Regions from separate parts of the Maridesulfovibrio sp. genome, predicted to be linked through region 1. Evidence: riboswitches for the same ligand, from Rfam matches in the RefSeq annotation. Region 1 holds a riboswitch; the other holds the start of a gene.
The links. A riboswitch is a leader RNA that binds a small molecule or an ion and turns the genes downstream of it on or off. The one in region 1 is predicted to bind cobalamin.
Positions count from the first base shown of each region.

Region 1 (4,487 bases):
CACAGGCGATGCCCCTTTCCTTGAGCGGTTCAAGGGCCGTTGCCGCCTGTGAACGCCCGGCCATCTGCAATACAAGATCCGGCTTCAGAGCGACGATAAGCTCAGGATTAGGCCGCATATGGGTGCCGATGGACGGTAAGTCTGCAATTTGTGCCGGATAATGGTCCGCAGCGGTGCGCCCAACTAGACGGTCCCCCAGCTCCATGGCGTATAAAATTTCATTGAACGAACCGTAAAGAGCCACAATGCGTTTCGCCGGACTCGGCAGAACGACCGCGTTTCCAAAATCATCGGTTACGGAAACCGCGGCTTGCACGCTACCCGCGAAGCTAATCAGCAGCAGGAGAAAAAAGAACCTGCGGAACACGGAGCTTTGGATGCCGAACAACCGCAACGGACGTTTCATATACATTTGAAATATTCTCCTCTGTGATTACTTCCTCAGGCGAACCGTCCAAAACCACATTTCCCCTGGACAGGAAAACCAGCCGTTCAAAATAAAGCGCCGCAAGATTCAGGTCATGGATCACGCAGATTACGGCCGCCCCTTCCCGGTTCATTTTTTTCAGAAGATCGAAAAGTTCAATCTTACCGGCAACATCAACCCCGGAAGAAGCCTCATCCAAAACCATTATTCGGGCCTGCTGGGCAACCGTGCGGGCCATGAGAACCCGCTGGAATTCACCGCCGGAAAGCTCGACCACCGACCGCTGAGCCAAATGACTGATTCCGACCTGTTTGATAGCCTCAGCGCAGATTTTTTCATCCTCCGCGTCGTAACCGAAAAAACCGGAACCATGGGCATAGCGTCCCATCATCACCATTGATTTAACGGTCAACCCGAAAACCGGGTCAACCCGTTGCGGCAGAACGGCCATTAAACCGGCCAATTCTCGGGGATGATACGAATCAACAAGCCTGCCTTCAATTTCAACACAGCCGTCCAAAGGTTTAAGGACACCTGAAATTGACGATACGAGAGTTGTCTTGCCGCTGCCGTTAGGTCCGAGGACCGCAGTCATTGAACCGCCGGTGAAATCAATGTTCAGCCCGTGCAGAACTTCACGCCCTGCATATCCTGCCCGCAGATTCGTAATACTGATCATGAGCTGCCTCCCTTAAAACCGGAACGCAGAACAATACAGAAAAACGGTCCACCCAGCAGAGCGGTCACAACCCCCACGGGCAGCTCCTCTCCGCCGGTAAGCAGCGAGCGGGCGATGACATCGGACCAAACCAGCAGCAACCCACCCAGCAGGGATGATGAAACGAGCAGCGGCCTGTGCTCCGCGCCTTGAAACATACGCACCAGATGAGGAACAATCAGCCCTACGAAGCCGATAATCCCGGACACAGCCACCGCCGCTCCGGTCAAAAGACCGGACCCGACAAGCAAGGCCATACGAACTCTGGAAACATCCATGCCCAGATGACGCGCCTGAGTCTCCCCCAGCGAAAGAATATCAAGCTCCCGGGAATAATAAACCAGCGGAATCATCCCCGCGACAAAATACGGCAGAAAAAGCTGAACATGACTCCATCCACGACCTTGAAAACTGCCCATAATCCAAAAGACTATGGAAGTTACGGAATCCTCATCAAGGGACTTGAGCAGTGAAATCAAAGCAGACAGAAAAGTAGCCACTACAATGCCGGCCAGAACCATGGTTTCACGACGCAATCTTCCGCCTATACGGCCCAGCATGAGCACCGCACCGAGAGCTGCCATCGCTCCGCCAAGGGCGGCAAGCGGCAGGAACATATTCCCGAACCTGCTCCAGAGCTGCGCACCTAGTATGGTGGAACCGGAAAAGATAGCCAGACTGGCTCCGAAAGCAGCGCCGCTACTCACTCCTAGAGTAAACGGATCGGCCAACGGGTTACGCAGAATTCCCTGATAAACAGTCCCGGCCACAGCAAGCGACATGCCCACCAGAAATGACAGGCAGACCCGGCTCAGCCGCAGATCTATGATGATAAAAGACAGAGCCTTTTCGACCTTCACGGCTCCGATTCCAAGGGCAGAGTTAAAAACCGCCAGAACCTGCGCAGGTTCGGCATTGTAAGCCCCGAAAAGACAGGCGGCAAAAATGGAAACAGGCACAAGCACAGCAAGGATTATTACAGCCTGTGTCCTCCTATTGCCTGAAAATTCCATAATTACCACCTGTTTTAATTAATAATTAACCGAGACAAAGGTCACCGGGTCTAATGATCACCAAGATGTTTGAAAGCAACTTTAAGGTGGTCAACCCAGATGTCCACAACCTGAGGGAATTCAGCGGACCCTTTCAATACGGGAACACATTTGTAGCCCTGCTTGGTCAGCTCTGATTTCCATGAATCATCTTCATCTCCGGCCATATCGTTACGGGCATGGTCACCGGCAACGGACATGTAAGGCATGAGGTAGACTTTTTTGGCTTTACTTTTCTTGAGCAGTTTTTTTACATCATCAAGGGTAGGAGTACCTTCAACCGTACCTACAAATATCATAGGATCAACTTTTGAGAAATAATCCTGAGAAGCGGGGTAGTAGATGTTCGCGGCATGCGGGGTGCCGTGTCCCATGAGCACTACAGCATCCTTGGCCTTACGATCCTTGGGAATATTGGCGATTATTGCTTTCACTGTGCGCTGCATGTCTTCATTGGAGTAAAGCAGGGGCTTACCTACAGTGACTTTGCTTATGCCTTTGGGCATTCCTTCAAAAGCTTTCACTGTTTCGGAAATTCCGCAGAACTCTTCACCGGGAATTGTATGCAGGGACTGCACGGCAACATGGGTGAAACCTTCTTCCATCATTTTGGTCATAGCCATAGCCGGGGAATCGATATTACGGCCTTCTTTTGCCAGAATCCCCCTGATAATAGCGGATGAATAGGCCCAACGGACAGGAACACCGGGAAAAGCCTTTTTAACAGCCTTGTCGATGGCGTCAAAAGAAGCATGGGCCTGCGGCATACTGGAACCGAAAGCAGCGAGCAGTATACCTTTTTTAACAGGTTTAGCTTCACCGTGACCGGCCAGAGCTAGTGAAGGAATCAGAAGAAAACAAACCAGAAGAAATGCGGGGATGAACTTGGATTTGTCCCCAAAACGGTACTGCATAGCAGTCTCCTTAAATTTGGGGGGCTTTGGGAATAGGAAAGCACGCAGGTACGTACATGCGCAACTGTTTCTGATAGATAAAAGCCCCGTTATCCGTCAGAATAAACATTGATTTGCACCTGGGCAGGTCTTCCGACTCGTCCCACTTTACCCGGCCTTCCCGAAAATAAATTCAGTGGCACGCATAACCGGACAAGGTCCGGTCTAACGGGGTTAAGCAACTCAGGACTCACGGCGGCGGGTCCGTCCCCGACTTTCACGGGGTTCCCTATTAAGCTCGCGAGAGCGCCTCAGGCAAGGGCTTGATATGATTGTTAACTCATATTGTCAATATCAGTTTAAAGCTAGCGGCCCATTCCCGATCCCCGGCCAGATACGGATCATGCCGAACAGAGCCCGTAAACTGGTCCACAATCCGGCCACTATCCAGATCCAGAAGAGCATATGCTGTGGTTGAAGCCAATCAACGACAACAAGAACACCGGAACTTATAAGAACAGCCGCGAGCATGGCGTTACGCAAATAGCGAAAATCACCGGTTCCGAGATGAATTCCGTCTGTGGCAAAGGAAAGCGAATTTATGGGCTGTAAAAAAGTGACCGCCAACCATGCGGGAGCAAAAACAGAGGCAGCTTCCTCCGGTACCAGCAGCCATTCAACGGGCTGCTTTCCAATATACATTATGATGGTCAGCAAAATCCCGGTACCGAAACTCCATTTGCAGACGAGTGCGGCAACCTTCCGAGCCGTTAAACGTTCCGCACGACCAACAAAATAGCCAACCAGTGATTGGCCGCTGATAGCGAACGCATCCAGAAAAAGAGCCAGAAAAACATAAAATTGGCGGATAGCCTGATGCGCTGCGCCGGATTCAGCTCCGGCCTTGGTCGCAAAGCGGGTACAAAGCAGCAGAAATAAACAGACGCACCCGGTACGCACAAACATATCTCCGCCGATAACAAACAGCCTGCGGGCATCCGCAATTCTGAACCCGGTATTGAAGCCATAATGTTTGCGAACTACCAACACCGCCCAGACTGCGCCTATCCACTGGCTGACAGCACTAGCCAGCGCTGCTCCTCCTACGCCCATCTCCGGGAAAGGTCCCGTACCGAAAACAAGACACCAGTCGAGCACAACATTGATGAGGTTCATGCCCACGGCAATCCAAAGCGGGGAACTCATATCCTGATATCCGCGCAAAGATCCGAAACAGGCCAGAACCACCAACACAGCCGGAGCGCCCAGCAGCCGATAGCGCATGTAATCTACAGCCAGATCCCGAACACTGTTTTCGCCGCCCATTAATGACGCTATATTGCTCAAAAAAGGATAAACGAAAAGAATCAGAGCAAAACCTACCGCAGCTGAAATAC
Region 1 is NZ_OY780933.1:3,625,057-3,629,543, forward strand. It holds gene ACKU35_RS16240 (ABC transporter substrate-binding protein) at 1-412, opposite strand, end outside; gene ACKU35_RS16245 (ABC transporter ATP-binding protein) at 330-1,106, opposite strand; gene ACKU35_RS16250 (iron ABC transporter permease) at 1,103-2,158, opposite strand; gene ACKU35_RS16255 (sirohydrochlorin cobaltochelatase) at 2,209-3,111, opposite strand; cobalamin riboswitch at 3,216-3,419, opposite strand; gene ACKU35_RS16260 (MATE family efflux transporter) at 3,445-4,487, opposite strand, start outside.

Region 2 (4,487 bases), 1.7 Mb from region 1:
TACATTCTGGGCAATGATGATTATGCTAAGCCGCCTGAAGTTTCCTGCTTTATGCGCGTGGTGCAGTTCGGAGATTCATCGATAGATTTTCAACTTTATGCCTTTACCAAGACCACCAACTGGATGGACTGGCTGAAGATAAGGGAAGATCTGGCTTATCGTATTAAAGAGATTGTTGAAGTTGAGGCCGGAACCGCATTCGCATTCCCTTCACAATCTATTTATGTTGAAGCTGTACCCGGTGTTGCTGCTGAAAATTTTGTCCCTCCTAAAGGTGATTAAGCATGCATTTCAGCTGCAACTAGTCTGTTGTAATATCAAACGCCCCGTAGAATTTTGCTGCGGGGCGTTTTTTTTCTGTTTATGTGGTTGTCAGTTGCGGTCCTGTTTGTGTAAAAGACGCCTATGACACCCGCAATTAATATAGCTAAAAAAAAGAAGATCTGTTTCAAAGTTCATGAATATGAGCATGACCCGGCAGCAGAAGCTTATGGCAAGGAAGCTGCGGAGAAGCTTGGTGTTGACCCGGAAAGGGTTTTCAAAACGCTGGTTGCCGGTAGCGGACGCGATCTGTTTGTCGCCGTAGTTCCGGTGATGAAAATGCTTGATCTTAAAGCGCTGGCCAAATCCGTAAAGGTTAAAAAAATAGCCATGGCTGACGTGAAGCTGGTGGAACGCACCACCGGATACGTGGTCGGCGGGGTAAGTCCTTTGGGACAGAAGAAGCTGCTGCCCACGGTGATTGATGATTCTGCGAAAGCTTTTGAAACTATTTATGTCAGCGGTGGTAAACGTGGTTTGGATATTGAATTGAACCCGCAGGATCTGGCGGATGTACTGCGCGGCAGCTTTGCCGGGATAGCACGTTAGTTCCTTTTTCTCGTTTCAACGACTTTAAGCAGACCCGCGCGATTAATTTCGAGCGGGTCTTTTTTTTGTTTGTTTTATAAGAAGCTTGACAATCAAACTAAACCAAAGATAGATGTTTTGAAACACGATTAGTTTGAAACACAAAATATATGAGGTTCAAAATGGATTTTGATTCAATATTTATAGTAGCCATACAATCCAGTCTTTTTCTGGGACTTATTCATGGGATCAATCCCTGCGGTCATTCATGGCTGGTTCTGGCGCCGTTTGTGTATGGCGAGAAGAATGGCAGAAAGGTTTTTTCGCTGACAGCGGCATTTGTTTCCGGTACCGCTCTGGCCTGTCTGATTATCGGCCTGACTCTGGGGTCCATCTCGCTGAGCATACCGGAATCGCTGACTCATGTCGTGGATATGGTTACAATTGCTATTCTTGTTTTGCTGGGCGGGATATTGCTTCTTAAACCGGAACTTTTGCATAGTCACGACCACGATCATGAGCACCATCCCCATCACGAGCACGAGCACGAGCACGAGCACGGCCACGACCATGAACATCACCACGACCACAGGCATAGTTGTTCATGTTCTCATAATTCAAAGAAATCGTTGCGCAGCATTACCTCGTGGGGGCTGTTTTCGATAGGGTTTGTGAACATGATTGTTCCTTGCCCCACGGTTGCTATCATGTATAAGTACGCACTTGATTCCGGCAGTATCATAAAAGGAACGGCGGTCTTCGCCAGTTACGCTGTGGGTACGGCTATTGTCCTTGCTGCTGTGATTTATGCTATTTACCGGGCGGCATCATTTGTTCGTACTCTGGAGCAGGGCTGGGTGGAACCGCTGGTCATGCGTACTGCGGGAGTCATGACTATCTGTTTTGCGATCTATAGCTATACAAACATATAAAAGACGAGGCTGATGTGCTCGACAAGCTTAACCATGCTGTTATCGAATTTTATGAGAAGCTCTCATCATGGGAACATGATGTTGTTCGGGAAAAGGGGCTGACTCTGCCCCAGATGCATACCCTTGAAGTGCTTGGTATCCATAAAGCTATGCGCATGAAGGAACTGGCCCAGCACATGGGCATTACTACCGGTACATTGACTGTGCTGGTGGATCGGCTGGAGGACAAAGATTTCGTCTTCCGCAAGCCCCATCAGACAGACCGCCGTTCTATTCTTGTTGAATTGACGGAAGAAGGGCAGAAAATGTTCATGGAACACGACAGACTGCATCTGCGGCTTACGGAAGAACTGACTTCAGAGTTTTCAGAAGAGGAAAAAGCTATTTTGCTCGGCTGTATAGATAAAATGAATGCCACTTTTTGATCATTGCTTTTTGTTTATCTTTACGAACATTTTATGAACATATGTGGAAAAGGTTTGTTCGTATGCTCATAATCAAAAACAAGCTGTTCTTGCAAAAGATCAAAAAAATATTTCGTTTTGAAAATTATGCCCGGTAATTTTTTTGCTACAGATTCAGATAATTTTATCTCTAAATCAGCATGTTAAATGGTTTTGAACATGCTGTGAACAATTGTGGAAAACTCGTGTTCCATAAGTTTTAAGGCAAGCCGGACAAGGGCTGACGGGTGATCCATTAAGAAAAAGTCTAGAGAGCCTTGACGATTGTTTCGAGTCTGGTAGACTGTTTTTGTCGTTATCACTTCAGGAGTTCATTTCCGCTTTCTGAGCATTATCGAAATGAATCTTACGGGAACCCGGTTTGAATCCGGGGCGGTTCTGCCGCTGTCAGGGAAGCCTTATGGGTGTACCCCGAGCCAGCACCCCGGCCTGAAGCATACCTGTCCATCGCGGCAGGTTGGTTCAAACTGACCGGAAGATTATTGCTTTTGATGATTCTCCGGTTTCAAAGTCCTGCGGGATGCGCCTACCGGGCCTCCTGCTCCTAAATGCCACACCACCATAAGACACGGTCCATCCGTGGGCTTGCAATCTGGGGAGGTTGCAGACTTTTCTGCGCTCTTTTTTCGGCGCAGGCGGTGATGTGTGCGGACAAAATTTTTATCAGGTAATTAAATGCCCAAACAAATTCTCAAACGTGACGGATGTCTCGAGTCCTGGTCTACAGAACGTATTTCTGAAGCTATTTTTAAAGCTCTCAAAGCCAGCGGAATTAAAGATCCCCTGCTGAGTAAACGTCTCGGCCGCAAGGTTGAGCAGAAACTGGCTGACGTTGATGTCCCTGAACAGGAAATGGTTCAGGATATGGTTCAGCTGGTACTCATGGAAAATCGTCTCTATTCTGTTGCCGAACGCTACATCATTTACCGTGAAAAGCGTCGCGAGCTGCGCCGTCAGGATGAAACATACCTCGATATCGCCGGTACCATTGAAAGTTATCTCGACCGGTCCGACTGGCGGGTGAACGAAAACTCCAACATGGGGCACTCCTTTCAGGGACTGATGCTGCACATGTCAGGAGCTGTTCAGGCCCGTTACTGCCTGGAAAAATATCCTGAAGAAATCAGGCTGGCCCACGAGCACGGCTATTTTCATATTCATGACCTTTCCTTCGGCCTTGCAGGATACTGCGCCGGCTGGTCACTGCGTGACCTGCTGCTGGACGGTTTCGGCCTCAAGGGCCGTTGTTCTTCCGGTCCTGCCAAGCATTTTGATTCCGTAACCGGTCAGATGGTTAACTTCCTCGGCACCCTGCAGAATGAATGGGCTGGTGCTCAGGCATTTAACAACGTCGATACCTATCTTGCGCCTTTCGTCCGTTATGACGGTCTGGATTACGATCGCGTAAAACAGATCGTGCAGAAGCTGATTTTCAACCTGAATACCACCTCCCGCTGGGGCGGTCAGAGTCCGTTTACCAACTTCACTTTTGATCTGGTTCCGCCCAAGCATATCGCCAGCGAACCGGTAATCATCGGCGGTGAATTTCAGGATTCTACATACGGTGAATATGAAGCAGAAATGGAAATGATCAACCGTGCCTTCGTCGAAATCATGCTTGAAGGTGATTCTGACGGCCGTATCTTCTCCTTTCCTATTCCTACATACAACGTCACCCCGGACTTTCCGTGGGAAAGCGAAGTGGGTGAACTTCTGCTGCAGATGACCGCCAAGTACGGCGCTCCTTACTTCCAGAACTTCATCAACTCCGACCTCAATCCTGAAGACGTGCGTTCCATGTGCTGCCGTCTCCAGATGGACCTGCGTGAGATTCGCAAGAAGACCGGCGGTCTTTTCGGAGCAGGTGACCTGACCGGTTCCATCGGTGTTGTTACCCTGAATCTGCCCAAGCTTGCATATCTCGCACAGGGTGAGGAAGATTTTCTTGATCTGATCTCCGAATATGCGACTCTGGCCAAGGATTCTCTGGAGTACAAACGTAAGCTTGTTTCCGCCAACTTTGAGAACGGCATGTTCCCGTTCTCTCAGCGTTACCTGAAGAACGGTTTCAAGGGACATTTCTCAACCATCGGTCTGATTGGTGGTAACGAAGCCTGCCACAATCTGCTTGGTAAAGGCATCGATACCCCTTCAGGATCACGCCTGATGCAGAGAGTTCTGCACCACCTGCGCGACCTGACCGTTGAGTTTCAGGAAGAAACCGAAAACCTCTTCAACCTTG
Region 2 is NZ_OY780933.1:1,117,611-1,122,097, forward strand. It holds gene ACKU35_RS05005 (mechanosensitive ion channel family protein) at 1-282, shown strand, start outside; gene ybaK (Cys-tRNA(Pro) deacylase) at 406-870, shown strand; gene ACKU35_RS05015 (sulfite exporter TauE/SafE family protein) at 1,032-1,781, shown strand; gene ACKU35_RS05020 (MarR family transcriptional regulator) at 1,796-2,206, shown strand; cobalamin riboswitch at 2,534-2,693, shown strand; gene ACKU35_RS05025 (ribonucleoside triphosphate reductase) at 2,921-4,487, shown strand, end outside.
Region 2: another riboswitch for cobalamin. It lies ahead of ACKU35_RS05025 (ribonucleoside triphosphate reductase); the one in region 1 lies ahead of ACKU35_RS16255 (sirohydrochlorin cobaltochelatase).